Regions from separate parts of the Arthrobacter sp. SD76 genome, predicted to be linked through region 2. Evidence: riboswitches for the same ligand, from Rfam matches in the RefSeq annotation. Region 2 holds a riboswitch; the other holds the start of a gene.
What was found. Region 2 has a riboswitch for cyclic di-AMP ahead of ACPEE0_RS15840 (C40 family peptidase). Riboswitches for the same ligand answer to the same signal wherever they lie in the genome.

Region 1 (7,512 bases), 1.5 Mb from region 2:
CCAGCCCCCAGATTACGACTCTCCCGGGAACCGGAACAGGCCCCGCGTGGCAGGATTTCCCTATGCCGCTGAACATCGTCCTGTTGCTGATACGCACATTCCCAAGCGGGCCAAGGACCTGCCCGCCAAGGTATGGGCCGCCGTCGAAAGCGCGGATGTGGTCTTCCACGCCGGGGACTGGGTGCAGGCGGAGGTCCTGGACGAATTCCAGCAACGCAGCCGTTCGCTGGTGGGCGTCTACGGGAACAATGACGGGCCGGACCTGCGCGCCCGGCTCCCTGAAACCGCGCGCATCACCCTGGATGGCGTCCGGTTTGCCATGGTCCACGAGACCGGGCAGGCAAAGGGGCGCGAGCTGCGGTGCGAGGCGCTCTATCCGGACGCGGACGTCCTAATCTTCGGGCACAGCCATATCCCCTGGGACACCACCTCCCCTGCTGGCCTGCGGCTGCTCAACCCCGGCTCGCCCACGGACCGCCGGCGCCAGCCCGCCTGCACGTACATGACGGCAAATATCGACGCCGGCCGGCTGGCGGAGGTGCGCCTGGTCGAGGTCACGCGGGAGTAGTTCCGGGTTGGCAGCCGGCCTCCGGTTGCCTAGGCTGGAACGGTAAGCATGCTTAGCTTTCCTGGAATCGTTCCACCAGCAGGAGGACCACCATGACAGACCAGTACACCTTCCGGAACCCGGTCACCGCCTACGAGCACATTTCCCCGCCGAAGCAGCACCAGCCCGAACCGGGGCTGGACGCGGAGCTGATGCCCAAGGCGGACCTCGGCGAGGAAACCTACCGCGGCACGGGGCGGCTCGAAGGCCGGAAGGCAATCGTCACCGGCGCGGACTCGGGCATCGGTGCCGCCGCGGCCATCGCGTTCGCCCGGGAGGGGGCCGACGTCGTCATGTCCTACCTGCCGCAGGAGGAGGAGGACGCTGCCAGGATCGCAGGCATTATCGAAGCCGCAGGCAGGAAGGCCGTGAAGGTGCCCGGGGACCTCAAGGACCCGTCAGCCTGCCGTGACGTGGTGGACACCGCCGTGGCAGTCCTGGGCGGTGTGGACATCCTGGTCAACAACGCCGGAAAGCAGGTGGCCCAGGAGGACCTCGCGGACATCACCGACGAGCAGTTTGACCACACGCTGAAGACCAATGTCTACGCCATGTTCTGGCTGACCAAGGCAGCCCTTCCGCACATGCCTGCAGGGTCCACCATCATCAACACCACGTCGGTGCAGGCCTACAACCCCTCACCGACGCTGGTGGACTACGCCACCACCAAGGCCAGCATCAACAACTTCACCAAGGGCCTGGCCCAGCAGCTCGCTCCCAAGGGGATCCGTGTCAACGCCGTTGCGCCGGGCCCCATCTGGACACCGCTGCAGGTCAGCAGTGGCCAGCCCAAGGAGGACCTGCCGGAATTCGGGCAGTCCACTCCCCTGGGCCGCGCCGGCCAGCCCGCAGAACTCGCGCCGGCCTACGTGTTCCTGGCCTCGCCCGAGTCCAGCTTCGTGCTGGGCGAGACGCTGAACGTCAACGGCGGCAGCCCCACCCCATAGGTCCTAGGCCTGGTCCTGCCCGGCGAGCAATTCATCGGTGGCCTGGTCGGGCTGGCCGTCGAAAAACTGTGCAAGAACGGTTTTGAACACTGTTTCGCCGGGTGCGGCGCGGAGGAACAGCGTCATGGACGACTGCAGCTTGCGGGCGTCAATGCCGCCCAGGATGTCCTCTGCGGCGCGCCCGGCATGGTTGGTGAGGGCCTGTGCGCACTCCAGCAGGCGCGGGCCCAGTACGTCGTGCTCAAGGTATCCCCGGGCTTCGTCCAGTGACCTGATCGCATACTTCCGGGAGGTGGCACTCTGTCCCAGCCCTGCGATCTGCGGAAAGATGAACCACATCCAGTGGCCCCGCTTGCCACCGAGTTGAAGTTCGGCCAGGGCCCGCTCATACGTCCCGCCACTGTCCTGTGCAGCGACGAAGCGTCCAAGGTCATAGGGATCGTTCATGGATGTCTCCTTCTTGTGGGGTCTTGCGCCCGGGCGGGAAGCCGGCGCTTGGCGGCTGCCCAAGCACTGCCGCCGCCTGCCGCAGGCTGCCGTGCGGATCCTCGGCCCAGCGGGCCAGCACCACGCCGGCGCGCTGCCGGTCCCGCTCCGGCAGCCCGGCAAGCAGCGGCGCCACGACATCGGCCACCAGGGGTCCCTCGAGTTCCGCCGTGGAGGCGGAGCGGAGGAACCCCTCGATCCGGGTCAGGTCCGAGTGGCGCAGCCAGGCGGCCTTGGCCTGGAGCAGCACCACGGCTGCCAGCCGCCGCTCGAAGACCGGCCTGGCGCCTGGCCTGGGCCGGCCCCAGAGGGCGGAGGCCAGCTGGACGACGTCATCATGGTCCAAAACCTTGAATTTCCGGAGCGCATCACGGACGGTTCCCCGGACAGCGCCCACGGAGGAACCGTAGGAGGCGAGGATCCCGCCCAGCCGGGCGGCGGCGTCGTCCGCGCGATACCAGGAGCCCTCATTCTGCAGGGTACGGTCGATGAACTCCGCTGCCGCGTCAACGACGTCCGGCCCTGCGCTCATCGCCGGCCCGCCCCGGCGTGGGTGATGCAGAACGGGGTCCACGGCCGGGCTTCCAGCCTGCCCTCGGCGATGGCTTCGCCGCATACGGCGCACGTGCCGTAGGTTCCGGCGTCCAGCCGGGCGAGGGCGGCCTCCACCTGGTCCAGGCCGGCGGCGCTCTGCTTCAGGAGTGCGGACGCCTGGGACAGTTCGAAGGCGATTGTGGCACCCTCGGGATCGTGCTCGTCGTCGACATTTGAATCGAGCCGGGCCGAACTGGCCGAGGCGATGTCCGCGCGGAGGTCCGGAAGCAGCGCAGCCTTCCGCTTCCGCTCCTCCTCAAGCAGCACCCGGAACCGCTCAAAATCTGGCATGGAGAAAGCCTAGCGCGCCCCTCAGTACCAGTTCCTGGCCACGGAGTGGTCCCACGCCGCGCAGGGTGTCCGGTAGCGGTCCCGGATATACCCCAGCCCCCACTCGATCTGGGTGCGGTAGCTGGTGAGCCAGTCGCTGCCGGCGCTTCCCAGCTTGCCCGGCGGCAGGGCCTGCGGAATCCCATAGGCTCCGGAGTAGGGGTTGGTGGCGGTGGTCAGCCAGTTGGATTCCTTCGTCCAGAGCTGGGCGAGGCAGAGGAACTGGTCCTGCCCCCATCCATAGGCCGCGAGGCGGCCGGAGGCATAGCTCTTGGCCGCGGCGGGATCGTTGACGGCGCCGCCCGGCACGGAGGGTACGACGACGGCAGGCGGGGCGGGGCTTGCCGGCGCAGGGGCAACGGGGACGGGGTTCGCCGGGGCCGGGTTGGGGTTGAACGGTGCCGGATTTACCGGCGGGGGGTTTACTGGCACCGGTGCCGCCGGGGCCGGGTTTGGCGGAGCGGGAGGTTTTTGCGCAGCGGCAAGGGCGGCATCTGCAGCTGCCTGCCGGCGGGCCTGCTCCTCGGCAGCGGCGCGTTTGGCTGCCTGCGCCGCCTCATAGGCCGCAAGCGCCACCCGGCCTTGCCGGTATTCGCCCTCAAGCGCCGCCGTCGTGCCCTTGAGGGATGCCAACTGGGCGGTCAACTCTCCACTGCGCCGCTGCTCTTCGGCGACCTGGCGGGCCACCGCGTCCTGGGCGGAACGGGCAGCGTCCAGTTTGGCCTTCGCCTCTCCGGACAGGCGTTCACGCTCCGCCCGGGCGGCCTTTTCCTGCTCCGCCAGGGCAGCGGTGGCCTTTCCGGCGGCCTCCGCCCGGCTGACCAGGTCCGCGGTCTTGGCTTCCACGACTTCAACCACGTTGAGACCGTGGATGCTGTTGTTCTCAAGGGCTTCCAGTGCCACAAAGAGTCCCATGGTGGTTCCGCCGGTTTTGTACGACCTGGCGGCCAGCGCACCAATCGCCTGCTGATGCCGCTGCAACTCCGCATTTGCCTCGGCAGCCTGGCCGGCAAGGGCATCCACCCTGGCTGTTGCGGACTGCAGGGCGGCGTCGGCCAGTGCATAATCGGCCGCAGATACGACGGCGGCTGCCCCGAGCGTTTCGGATTCGGATTGCAGGCCTTGCAGCAGGCCTGTGATCTTCTCGATTTCGGCCGCCTTGCCGGCTTCCGACTGCTGCGCTTTCTGCACGTCCTCCCACGAGGGATACCCGCCCGGCGGGGCGTCGTCCGCGGACGCCGGAAGCAGGGCGGACGGGCCGGCCAGGGCGAGGGCCAGCACCCCTCCCAGCAGCGGGGGCATCAGCATGCTTCCGATCAGGCGCATAGTTCCGAAGCCTATCGGGTTTCAATGCGAGGTTGAGGGTTAAGACCGCTAGCCTGCTTTGTCTTTATGACTTTGTGACACAAATAACAGGCCGCGCCGGACGCTCGATATCACCCGAGGTCAACCGGATGTGGTATGAAACTCCAGACATTTGCTTAATATGATAGAAGCGCCTCGGATGTTACCCAAACGTGACAATTGCTCCGGGGCCGGGTTATGGTCTTCAGGTGTCCCTCCCAAAACGGGACATTCCCATCAGTATGCCGAGCCCTGCCACTGATACGGGATTCAACCGCTTTCCAGCTGGCAGGGACGGGGAACCAAGTTTCCACGGCCATTTGTGGCCTTGGGGTTAAGTCGACAGCGCCTTCGTCCATTACGGGCGGTCGCCCTTCGGCCGGGTATCTCCAACCCGAACCCGACAGCTCACCCCGCAGGCATGGGAGAGGCGATCACACGTGTCAAAAAAATTTTCCTACCGCCCGTCACCGCGCGACTCCGGCCCGCTCAATCGCGCTCCAGGGCTTGGCTGCTTCCGCAAAGTCCCAGGCCCGGACGCTCAGCCGTCCGGTGCTCGCAGTTGCCGCTGCGTCCGGCATTGCGTTCGGTGTTGGAGCTCCCGCCCACGCTGGCGTGACCGGCCCGGACACCACCGAAACCGCTAGCGTCCAGGCGTACAGCGCTCCGGCCGCTGCCGTGGCTGCTCCTGCTGCCGCAGCCCCCGCCGCCGGCAACGTCTACACCGTGGTCTCCGGCGATACCCTGGGTGCCATCTCGGCTGCACATGGCGTCAGCCTGAACGACGTGCTGGCCGCCAACGGCCTGGATATTTCCACCATCATCTACCCCGGTGACCAGATCACCATTCCGGGCGCCGGCTACGTGGCACCTGCTGCTGCGCCTGCTCCGGCCGCACCGGCCCTGGCGAGCACCGGAACCACCGTGAACTACGCCTCCGCCGCCGTTGCCCCGGCCCCCGCCCCGGCCGCTACCGGCACCGGCACCGGCGCAGCCATCCTGGCTTCCGCCTACAGCCAGCTGGGCGTGCAGCAGGACTGCACCGCCATGGTGGAGAAGGCACTGCGCTCCGTTGGCCTGTCCGTCGGTGACCTGGCTCCGGCCAGTTCTACCAGTACGGCACCACCGTGGGCACCCCCGCCCCCGGCGACCTGGTGATCACTGCCGGCCACGTGGGCGTCTACGCCGGCGACGGCCAGGTTGTCAGCGGCGGCGTGGACGGCTACAAGACCGAAGTCCACTCCATCAGCTGGCTCAGTGGAGCTTCCTTCGTCCGGGTAGCCTCGTCACCCGGCGCAGCTGAGGCAGCCGCAACAACGCAGTACAGAGACAAGGGCGGCGGCCGGGAATTCCCGGCCGCCGCCCTTGCCCGTTAATGTGCTTCCGGCAGAGTCCGGCTCTTTCTGTCACGTACCGCAGAACGTCATGTACTTGCCGAAGTCTTCCGGGGCCCCTTCGGCGTAGCGTTCCAGGCCGGGGCGCTCTTCATAGGGGGCACGCACTGCTTCCAGGAGCCTGTTCAGTGGCTCCAGGTCGCCCCCGGTGGCTGCAGCCAGGGCCTCTTCCACCAGGTGGTTCCGCGGAATGTACACGGGGTTTACCCGGTCCATCCGGTCCGCGTCCGGCTTCATGGACCGCCAGCGGCCGGCCCAGGAATCGAATGCCGCGAGGTCCATGACCATGCCGCGGACCGGCCGTTCATTTCCGCGCGCCGCTTCGCCCAGGTTGCGGAAGAACCGGGTGTAGTCCACGGGGCCGTCCTTCAGGATCGCTACCACGCCGTCCACCAGTTCGGACGCCGCTTCGGCTTCAGGGCTTCCCGCGGGGACGGCCGGCAGGCCCAGCTTGGCCTGCATTCCGTTGAACCACGCATCGCTGTACTGCCTGCGGAATTCGCCCAGCGCCTCCACGGCGGGAGCGACAGCCTGCTCCTGGTCCTCGTCGATCAGCGGGAGGATCGACTCGGCGAGGCGGGCCAGGTTCCATTCGGCGATGACCGGCTGGTTGGCATAGGCGTACCGCCCGCCCACATCAATGGAACTGTAAACGGCGGCCGGGTTGAAGTCGTCCATGAATGCGCAGGGGCCGTAGTCGATGGTCTCCCCGGAAATGGTCATGTTGTCCGTGTTCATCACGCCGTGGACGAAGCCCACCAGCATCCACTGCGCCACGAGCGCGGCCTGGGCCGACACCACCGCCCGGAACAGCGCAAGATAGGGATTGTCTGCCTCGGCGGCGGCAGGGTAATGCCGGCTGATGGCGTGGTCCGCAAGGCGGCGCAGCAGCTCGAGGTTGTCCGTGGCCCGCGCGTACTGGAAACTTCCCACCCGCAGGTGGCTGCCGGCCACCCTGGCCAGGACCGCCCCGGGCAGCATGTCGTCCCGGCGCACCATGCGTCCGGTGCCGACGACGGCGAGCGACCTGGTGGTGGGAATGCCCAGCGCGTGCATTGCCTCACTGACGAGGTATTCACGGAGCATGGGCCCGACGACGGCACGGCCGTCCCCTGCCCGCGCGAACGGTGTGCGGCCCGAGCCTTTGAGGTGGATATCGCGCAGGCGGCCGTTGGCGTCCACGATTTCGCCGAGCAGGAGGGCGCGTCCGTCCCCGAGGAGGGGTGAGTAGCCGCCGAACTGGTGGCCGGCGTAGGCCTGGGCCACCGGAGCGGCCCCTTCCGGCACGTGGTTGCCCAGCAGCAACCGCACGCCTTCCGGGCTGCGCAGGTAGCGGGCATCCAGCCCGAGTTCTTCCGCGAGGGCGTCGTTGAAGACCAGGAGCCGGGGCTCCGGGGCTTCCTCCGCCTGCCAGGGAACTGCCATATCTGCCAGTTCGCTGGCGAAGCGGCTGTCGAAAGTGACGGTTGATTCTGCAGCGGCAGTCATGGGTTAACCCTATCCCCGCGGTTGGTCCGGCGGTTGATCAGCCAGGTGGCGAGCCAGAGGACCACGCCGATGGCCATCAGTCCGCCGGCTATCTCGTACTGGATCACGTTCCGTCCCACCCACGGCCCGGCCAGGAAGGCGCAAAGGATGGCAGCGACCAGGGCAGGGGGCCGGGCGAGGTGAAGAAGACTTTCCGGTTCGGATCCCGTTTCCTCCGCAGCACCAGGCACGCCACGTTGACGACGGTGAAGACGCACAGCAGCAGGAACGCCGTTGTGCCGGAAAGGTTGGCGACAATGTTGCTTTCCGGATCGCTGGTCAC
Region 2 (7,512 bases):
AGGTTGCCGACGAGCTGGACGTTTAGCAGCCGATGAGTCCGGAAGCTGAACAGCCGCAGACGCAGGTGCAGGACACTGCAGGCGCCGCGACCGCTCCTGCCGCGGGAACAGCCCCGGCGGTGGCCAGGAACGCGCCCAAGCGCCGGGCCGGCGTGCCAGTATGGCGGACCGGCAAGCCGGACGCCTTCCTCGCCGGTGCCGTGGAGACGGCCCGCACCGCGCTGGAAGGCATCACCGCCGCCGCGGACATCGGACGGCACCTCGCAGCCAAGAGCGAAGGCGACCGCCTGGTCACGCACCTGTTCGAGTCCAAGCTGGCGGGCTACGTGGGCTGGCAGTGGTACGCGGTGGTGACGCGCAACTCCCGTTCCAAGGTGGTCACCGTCAGCGAGCTGGGCCTGCTGCCGTCCGAGGACTCGATCCTCGCTCCGGAGTGGGTGCCGTGGGCTGAGCGTGTCCGGCCGGAGGACGAGCAGCAGCAGGAGCCGGAAGCCACCGAAGCTGACAGCGAACCGGCGTCCGGCGCAGCGGTTGCGGAACCTGACGCTGATGCCGGGTTCACCGGATCCGACGCCTCCGATGCCGATTACACGGATGAACCTGCCCCGCAGCCTTCGGCGAACGACGCCGGCAGGGAGTAACTGCTGGACGTCCCCTTGACGGGAAACACAGACGGCGCCGTCCGGGCGAAACCCGGGCGGCGCCGTCCGACTTAAGGAAAGGCTACTTGCGGAGTTCGCCCACCACGTAGTCGATGCTGGCCAGCAGTGCGGAGACGTCATCCGGCTCGATGGCAACGAACGTCGCAATCCGGAGCTGGTTGCGGCCAAGCTTCCGGTACGGCTCAGTGTCCACGATGCCGTTGGCGCGCAGGACCTTGGCTACAACGGCGGCATCCACGGATTCATCGAAGTCGATGGTGGCAATGACGTTGGAGCGCTCATCCGGGTTGGCCACGAAGGGCGTGGCGAACTCGGCGGCGTCGGCCCAGCTGTAGATGCGTCCTGCCGAGTCGGCCGTCCGGGCGGCAGCGAAGTCCAGCCCGCCGTTTGAGTTCAGCCACTGCACCTGGGCGTCCAGGGTCACCAGGGTGGACAGGGACGGGGTGTTGTACGTCTGGTTGAGGCGCGAGTTGTCAATGGCCGTCTGCAGGTCCAGGAAGTCGGGAATCCAGCGGCCGCTTGCCTTGATCCGCGCGGCGCGCTCCAGGGCAGCGGGGGAGAACAGCCCAAGCCACAGGCCGCCGTCGGAGGCAAAGTTCTTCTGCGGGGCAAAGTAGTAGACGTCGCTCTCCGCCACATCGACGTCCAGGCCGCCGGCCGCGGAGGTGGCATCCACCAGCACCAGGGAACCCTCATCCGCACCTGCCACCCGCTTGACCGGAGCGGCTACGCCCGTGGAGGTCTCGTTCTGCGGCCAGGCATACACGTCAACGCCGGCTTCTGCCTGCGCCGCGGGCCGGGTGCCGGGCTCGGACTTGATGATGGAGGAGGCGTCCAGGAACGGCGCCTTGTTGGTGGCGGCCGCAAACTTGGAACCGAACTCACCGAAGGACAGGTGCTGTGCCTTCTTCTCCACCAGGCCGAAGCTGGCAACATCCCAGAACGCAGTGGAACCGCCCACGCCCAGGACAACCTCGTATCCTTCCGGGGCGCGGAAGAACTGGCTGAGGCCCTCGCGGACTGAACCGACAAGGTTCTTGACCGGTGCCTGCCGGTGGGAGGTGCCCAGGATGTTCTTCGATGCGGCGGACAGCGCATCAATCTGCTCCTGGCGGACTTTGGAAGGTCCGGCGCCCGAACCGCCCGTCCTTGGGAAGGAGGTCGGCAGGAATAGTGATGCTTGGTTCGCTCACGGGGGCTCCAATTTCGGCGTGGACGCGGCTGAGGTCCGGACGGGTGGATGGTCGCTGGCGCGCAGTCGGCGATGACTGCATCGAAGGCCTTTCCCATTCTGCCTGAACAGCTGTTTGGGCGGGAACCGGAACCGTCATAGTCCAGCCACTGAGACGGCCTCGCGGGCGGCTTCCAACTATTCGGACTAAGTCAAAATAGGCTAAGCTAGCCAACGGACTACGTCGCGGTGAACAGCGATACGGTGGGACAACGCAAGGTACTGCGCTCGAGGAGCTGAGCTGGATGACGGATCTGATCGACACTACGGAGATGTACCTTCGGACCATTCTGGAGCTGGAAGAAGAGAACATCGTCGCCCTGCGGGCCCGTATCGCGGAACGCCTGCGCCACTCGGGTCCCACGGTGTCCCAGACCATCGGCAGGATGGAGCGTGACGGGCTGGTGGTGGTCTCCGGCGACCGCCACCTGGAGCTCACCGAAATCGGCCGCAAGCGCGCCACCGAGGTCATGCGGAAGCACCGCCTGGCGGAGCGGCTCCTGGCCGACGTGATCGGGCTGGACTGGGCCTATGTGCATGACGAAGCCTGCCGCTGGGAGCATGTGATGAGCGAACGGGTGGAGCGGCGCATCTACGAGATGCTGGACCATCCCACCGAATCGCCATACGGCAACCCGATTCCGGGCCTTGCCGCGCTTGGTGGCCAGCCCTCCCTTGCCTCCACCGATACGGTGACCAGCCTCCTGGAAGCCATGAAGTCCTACGGGCCTGCGTCGGAGGTCACGGTCAGCCGGCTGGCGGAGCCCATCCAGGTAGAGCCGGAACTGCTGTCCCAGCTTGATGAGGGCGGCATCCGCCCGGGCGCCGCGGTAACCCTGGAGCGCGTGGGGACTACATCTCGGTCCGGGTGCCGGGCATTGAAGGCGCCCTGGAACTTCCGCCTGAAGTTGCCGCGCACGTGTTCGTTCACGTCCGCTAGGAAGTCTTTCCGCCGCAGCGTGACGTCGGTAACGCCAAGATAACGGAATTGTTACCAAGGGCCTTAAGCCCCTATAGTTGAACCGAGCGTTGATACAAAAGCGTTACCTGATCCGGAGCCGAGCTCTGCCAGCGGATCGGGAGCACGAGTCAATAACTGGCAGAGGCGGGGGAACCACAAGCGGCAGCGGGGGACTGCCTTGGGGTGAAGTCCGTCAGCAGCAAGCCTCTTCCAGTGAAGGAATCCCTCAGCGGGATATCTCTGTGCCGAAGCTTGCTTACGGCGGACCGGGTCTTTGAACTCTCTGACCCGAATCCGACAGCTAACTTCGCAGGCTTTCCAGAGAGGAATCCTTCTTGTCCATGCAGACCTCCAGGGGCGCCGCCGCGCGGCAGGCCCCGCTTCGGCGCCGCGTGTCGTCGAAGTCATCCACACGGAGCGCCCCCGCGATCTCCACCGTGATGCGCGCCGCCGTCGGGGTCCGTTCCGGCAGATCACCGAGTTTGCCTCGGCGAGCGGTATTGGCCAGAAGGCCGGCGTGGCCCTGGCTGCCACCGGCCTGGTGCTCACCGTCACTGTCCCGGCCACCAGCCCGGTCATGGCCACCGATGAGGCGGGCATAGCTCCAGTTGCAGCCTCGGCCGTCACCCCGCAGCCCGCGATTTCTGCCGAGGCCGGGGCCCAGATCGACTTCAGCCGCTCGGCCGTCGTGACCCAGGCAGACCCGGACGGCAAGCTCAAGCAGCTCCTGAGCGCACAGTCCGCCGGCGCCGTTTCCCGGGCCGCTTCCGCAGGAAGCCTGGGCGCCCCGCTGGCGTCGATGAGCACAGCCTCCCCCTTCGGTTACCGCGTCAGCCCCATCACCGGCGGATCCGGCGACTTCCACCGCGGTCAGGACTATGTTGCCCAGTGCGGCACCTCTGTCCTCGCGGCCGCCACCGGCACCGTAACGTTCGTCGGCTGGCACCAGTTCGGTGGCGGCAACCGTGTGGTGATCGACCACGGTAACGGCCTGGAGACCACTTACAACCACCTCTCGTCGTTCAATGTGTCCGAAGGCCAGACGGTCTCGCGCGGCGACGTTGTGGCACTGAGCGGCACCACCGGAGCCTCCACCGGCTGCCACCTGCACTTCGAAGTGCAGGTCAACGGCGAAGTCGTGGATCCGACAGGCTGGCTCTAGTCAAATGATGGCTGACTCTCGAATTAGCGTGACCAGTCGTGACCTGAATGTGACATTCGCTCGAAACTCCTGTACCGTCTAACTCGCGTCAACTTTTCCGAAGTTGACGCTCTTGTGCGGATTGCCTAACTCTGCCACCGCTCAAGGTCCGTTCGCATTTCATCGTCTGGCAGGGGCGGGGGAACCAATTTTGGCCTTCTTCACGGAAGGCCTTGGGGTTAAGTCGCAAAGCTTCCTTGAAGCGGCGCGGCCGGGTGACTCCCATCCGAATCCGACAGCTCACCTCGCAGGCATTGGGAGAGGCTACCTTCGTGTCTTCACGCCAGAATTCTGCGCGCCACCGTGCGCAACCGGTTCGTACCAACCCTTTGGACGCAGTGTCCAAGGCCGTTAGTGCCAACGCCGGGACAGTGGGTCGCCAGGCTGCTGTAGTTGCAGCCGCGTCCGGCCTTGTCCTTGGCATGGGACTGCCGGCCACCGCCGCGGACACCACCGCCGGCATCTCCGCTTCCACCGAGTCCGGTTCCGCGCAGACCGCCCTTGCAGTCACCGCAGCACCCACCGCCACCGTGTCCTTCGAGCGGCCGGTGGTCACCACCGTCGCCGCTCCCGTTGTCGAACGGGTGACCCCGCAGTCCACCTCTGACGACGAGGACGAGGCCGCCGCTTCCACCGCATCGACCGTGGCGGAAAAGGCTGTTGCTGCCACCGCTTCTGCGGCAACTTCCGGCCTCGCCGCCATCGCCTACACCGGCATCGGCAGCCCCTACGTCTGGGGAGGCACCAGCCCCACCTCCGGTTGGGACTGCTCGGGCTTCACCCAGTGGGTTTACGCCCAGGCCGGCATCAGCATCCCCCGCGTGAACGCATGGACCGCCATGACCCCCACCTCCACCCCCCAGCCGGGTGACCTGGTGATGCAGAACGGCGGCGCGCACGTCGGCATCTACGTCGGCAACGGCATGATGATCAGCGCCCTCAACCCTTCCCAGGGGACGCTTCTGCACTCCGTAGCCGCCACCGGCTCCTCCTCCTTCTACACCCTCGCAGGCTAATAGTTCTTGGGGCTTCGGCCCCGGGAACTATTTCTTTGCCCGCAATTTTTCGCTAGATCACCATCCCCGTTCGGGGCGCGCCGACGTACCCCCAAGATGCCGGCGCGTCCAAACTCTCGGTTGCCCACAGGCCCGAGGAAATCGAAAGAGAGAACTGATGACTACTCGTGCTACCGCACGGCACCGCGCCGAGGTCACTAAAACCAGCTCGATCGCCATCATTGCCAAGGCTGTGGGCGACAACGCCGGCGGCGTAGGACGCCAGGCCGCCGTGATCGCCGCGGCTTCCGGTCTCGTCCTGACCAGCGGCATCGCGGCCAACGCTGCCGACGCCAACTTCCAGCGCGACTCGGCCCCGGCGTCCGCCCTGGAAGTTGAATCCGCTATCGAAGCGCCCATTTCCGCGGCTTCCACCATCGCCATCACCTACGAGAAGCCGGCCGTGACCACCACGCCTGCTCCCGTGGTTGTGGAAGAACCCGAGGTTGAGGTGGAGGAAGCCGCGCCGGCCCCTGCCCCCGCTGCCCAGCCGGCTGCCGCTCCCAAGGTCACCGCCACCGTTTCCGCTGCGTCGGCCCCCGCCGCACCGGCTTCCGCCAGCGGCAAGGGCGCAGCCATCCTGTCCGCCGCGTACGCCCAGCTTGGTGTCATGCAGGACTGCACGATGCTGGTTACCAACTCCCTGGCCGCGGTCGGCATCAACTTCCACGACTGGCCCGCAGGTTACCTGTCCCTGGGTCGCACCGTGAGCGCGGCCGAGGCCCAGCCCGGCGACCTGATCTACTACGCTGACGGCGGCGCCGGCATGGCACACATCGCTGTTTACGCAGGCAACGGCCAGGCAGTCCACGGCGGCTACAACGGCAACCAGACTGTTGTCTTCAGCGCCAACGTTGGCTCCGGCCCGGTGTTCATCCGCGTCGACTAGAACCCTCCGTTTCCGGCCGAAGCCCCCGACGGCCGGCGATGGAGCAAGGACCCCTGCCCGCAAGACAGGGGTCCTTCCCCTTTAAACTGCAGCGGCAGCCGCCTCGGGCAGGCGCGTGCTTGCGCCGTTGGCGGTGGCCTGCTGGCGGGTCCGGGACAATTCTTCCGGGACGGCGATTACCTGATAATGCGCTTCTGTGTTTACTCTTGTGATGTCGATCCATAGCCCGGACATGCCGAGGGCAGCCGGCCCTCGTGCCCCTGACGGGTGCGGCCGTGAAGAGGTACGTGCATGCGCACTCTCGTTCTGAATGCTGGATATGAACCGCTGGCGGTTGTGACTTTCCGCCGGGCGCTGGTGCTTGTGCTCACGGGCAAAGCGAGCGTGGTGGCCGAAGGGGACGACCCCGTGGTGGGTCCACAGGAAATACTGGGCCGCCCCTCGGTAATCCTCCTCAACCGCTACATCCGCCCGCGCTACAACCAGGCCACCGCCGTCAGCCGCCGGGGTGTGCTGAGACGCGACGGGCACAAGTGCGCGTACTGCGGCAAGGCTGCGCACACGATCGACCACGTCCACCCAAAATCACGCGGCGGAGCCGACTCCTGGGAGAACCTCGTGGCAGCCTGCCTCCGCTGCAACAATGCCAAGGGTGACCACACTCCCGCGGAAATGGGCTGGAAGCTCCGGTTCGTTCCGGAACCTCCGCGCGGCACCATCTGGCAGATCAAGGAACTGGAGAAGCCCACCCCCCGCGTGGGACCCGTTCCTGCTGCCGGAGCGCGCTGCCTGACGGGTCCTTTCCTGTTTATGCGTCCCTGCCTGCGCTGGCTAGGCTGGAACCGTGCAAGATCCGCTGCCGCATTTTGATGCCCTGATCCTCGCCGGAGGCCGGTCCTCCCGGCTGGGCGGAGTACCCAAACAGCACCTGCTTTTCCGTGGCGCCACCTTGCTGGAACGTTCCCTCGATGCGGCGTCCGGTGCCCGCCGGACTGTGGTGGTCGGACCGGATCCGGGGCGCCTGCCGGAAACCGTCCTATCCTGCCGGGAGCAGCCCGAATTTTCCGGTCCCGCCGCCGCCATCGCTGCGGGGCTGGAGGTACTGTCCCGGGGCGGGGAGAAGCCGAGTACACGTTGGTGCTTGCCTGCGACATGCCACTGGTGGCCGACGCCGTGGTCCGGCTCTCCTCCGCACTGTCAGCGGAACCGGCTGATGGCCCCGGCAAGCCGGACGTGGTCATGGCCGCAACCGACGACGGCACGCCCCATGGCAGGGCCCAGCCGCTCGCCGGTTTTTATCGCACGGCTGGGCTAAAAAACGCCGTGGAGGATCTCGCTGCCCGGGGAGCCTTAATCAACGGCTCCGTCCGCTCGCTCCTTGCTAGTCTGGACGTGCAGCTTGTCACCGTACCCGCCGCGGCCACAGCCGATGTGGACACATGGGACGATGCCGCCGCGCTAGGGATTGCCGCCGGCCACCAGGACGATGACCAGGGCCGGCGCAGCCGCAGTT

Region 1: another riboswitch for cyclic di-AMP. It lies ahead of ACPEE0_RS08935 (LysM peptidoglycan-binding domain-containing protein); the one in region 2 lies ahead of ACPEE0_RS15840 (C40 family peptidase).

What each region holds. Positions count from the first base shown of each region.
Region 1 covers NZ_JBNBLR010000001.1:1,785,383-1,792,894, reverse strand. The annotation lists partial or broken gene ACPEE0_RS08965 (metallophosphoesterase family protein) at 63-568, shown strand; gene ACPEE0_RS08960 (glucose 1-dehydrogenase) at 661-1,554, shown strand; gene ACPEE0_RS08955 (DUF1810 domain-containing protein) at 1,558-2,001, opposite strand; gene ACPEE0_RS08950 (DNA alkylation repair protein) at 1,985-2,572, opposite strand; gene ACPEE0_RS08945 (TraR/DksA family transcriptional regulator) at 2,569-2,925, opposite strand; gene ACPEE0_RS08940 (coiled-coil domain-containing protein) at 2,947-4,290, opposite strand; cyclic di-AMP (ydaO/yuaA leader) riboswitch at 4,571-4,745, shown strand; gene ACPEE0_RS08935 (LysM peptidoglycan-binding domain-containing protein) at 4,816-5,466, shown strand; gene ACPEE0_RS08930 (hypothetical protein) at 5,436-5,684, shown strand; gene ACPEE0_RS08925 (protein adenylyltransferase SelO) at 5,715-7,190, opposite strand; partial or broken gene ACPEE0_RS08920 (APC family permease) at 7,187-7,512, opposite strand, start outside.
Region 2 covers NZ_JBNBLR010000001.1:3,273,004-3,280,515, reverse strand. The annotation lists gene ACPEE0_RS15865 (cold-shock protein) at 1-26, shown strand, start outside; gene ACPEE0_RS15860 (DUF3027 domain-containing protein) at 33-641, shown strand; partial or broken gene serC (phosphoserine transaminase) at 724-1,855, opposite strand; partial or broken gene ACPEE0_RS15850 (metal-dependent transcriptional regulator) at 2,139-2,833, shown strand; cyclic di-AMP (ydaO/yuaA leader) riboswitch at 2,971-3,185, shown strand; gene ACPEE0_RS15845 (M23 family metallopeptidase) at 3,183-4,016, shown strand; cyclic di-AMP (ydaO/yuaA leader) riboswitch at 4,145-4,323, shown strand; gene ACPEE0_RS15840 (C40 family peptidase) at 4,394-5,071, shown strand; gene ACPEE0_RS15835 (NlpC/P60 family protein) at 5,229-5,999, shown strand; partial or broken gene ACPEE0_RS15830 (HNH endonuclease) at 6,291-6,792, shown strand; partial or broken gene mobA (molybdenum cofactor guanylyltransferase) at 6,844-7,047, shown strand; gene mobA (molybdenum cofactor guanylyltransferase) at 7,152-7,512, shown strand, end outside.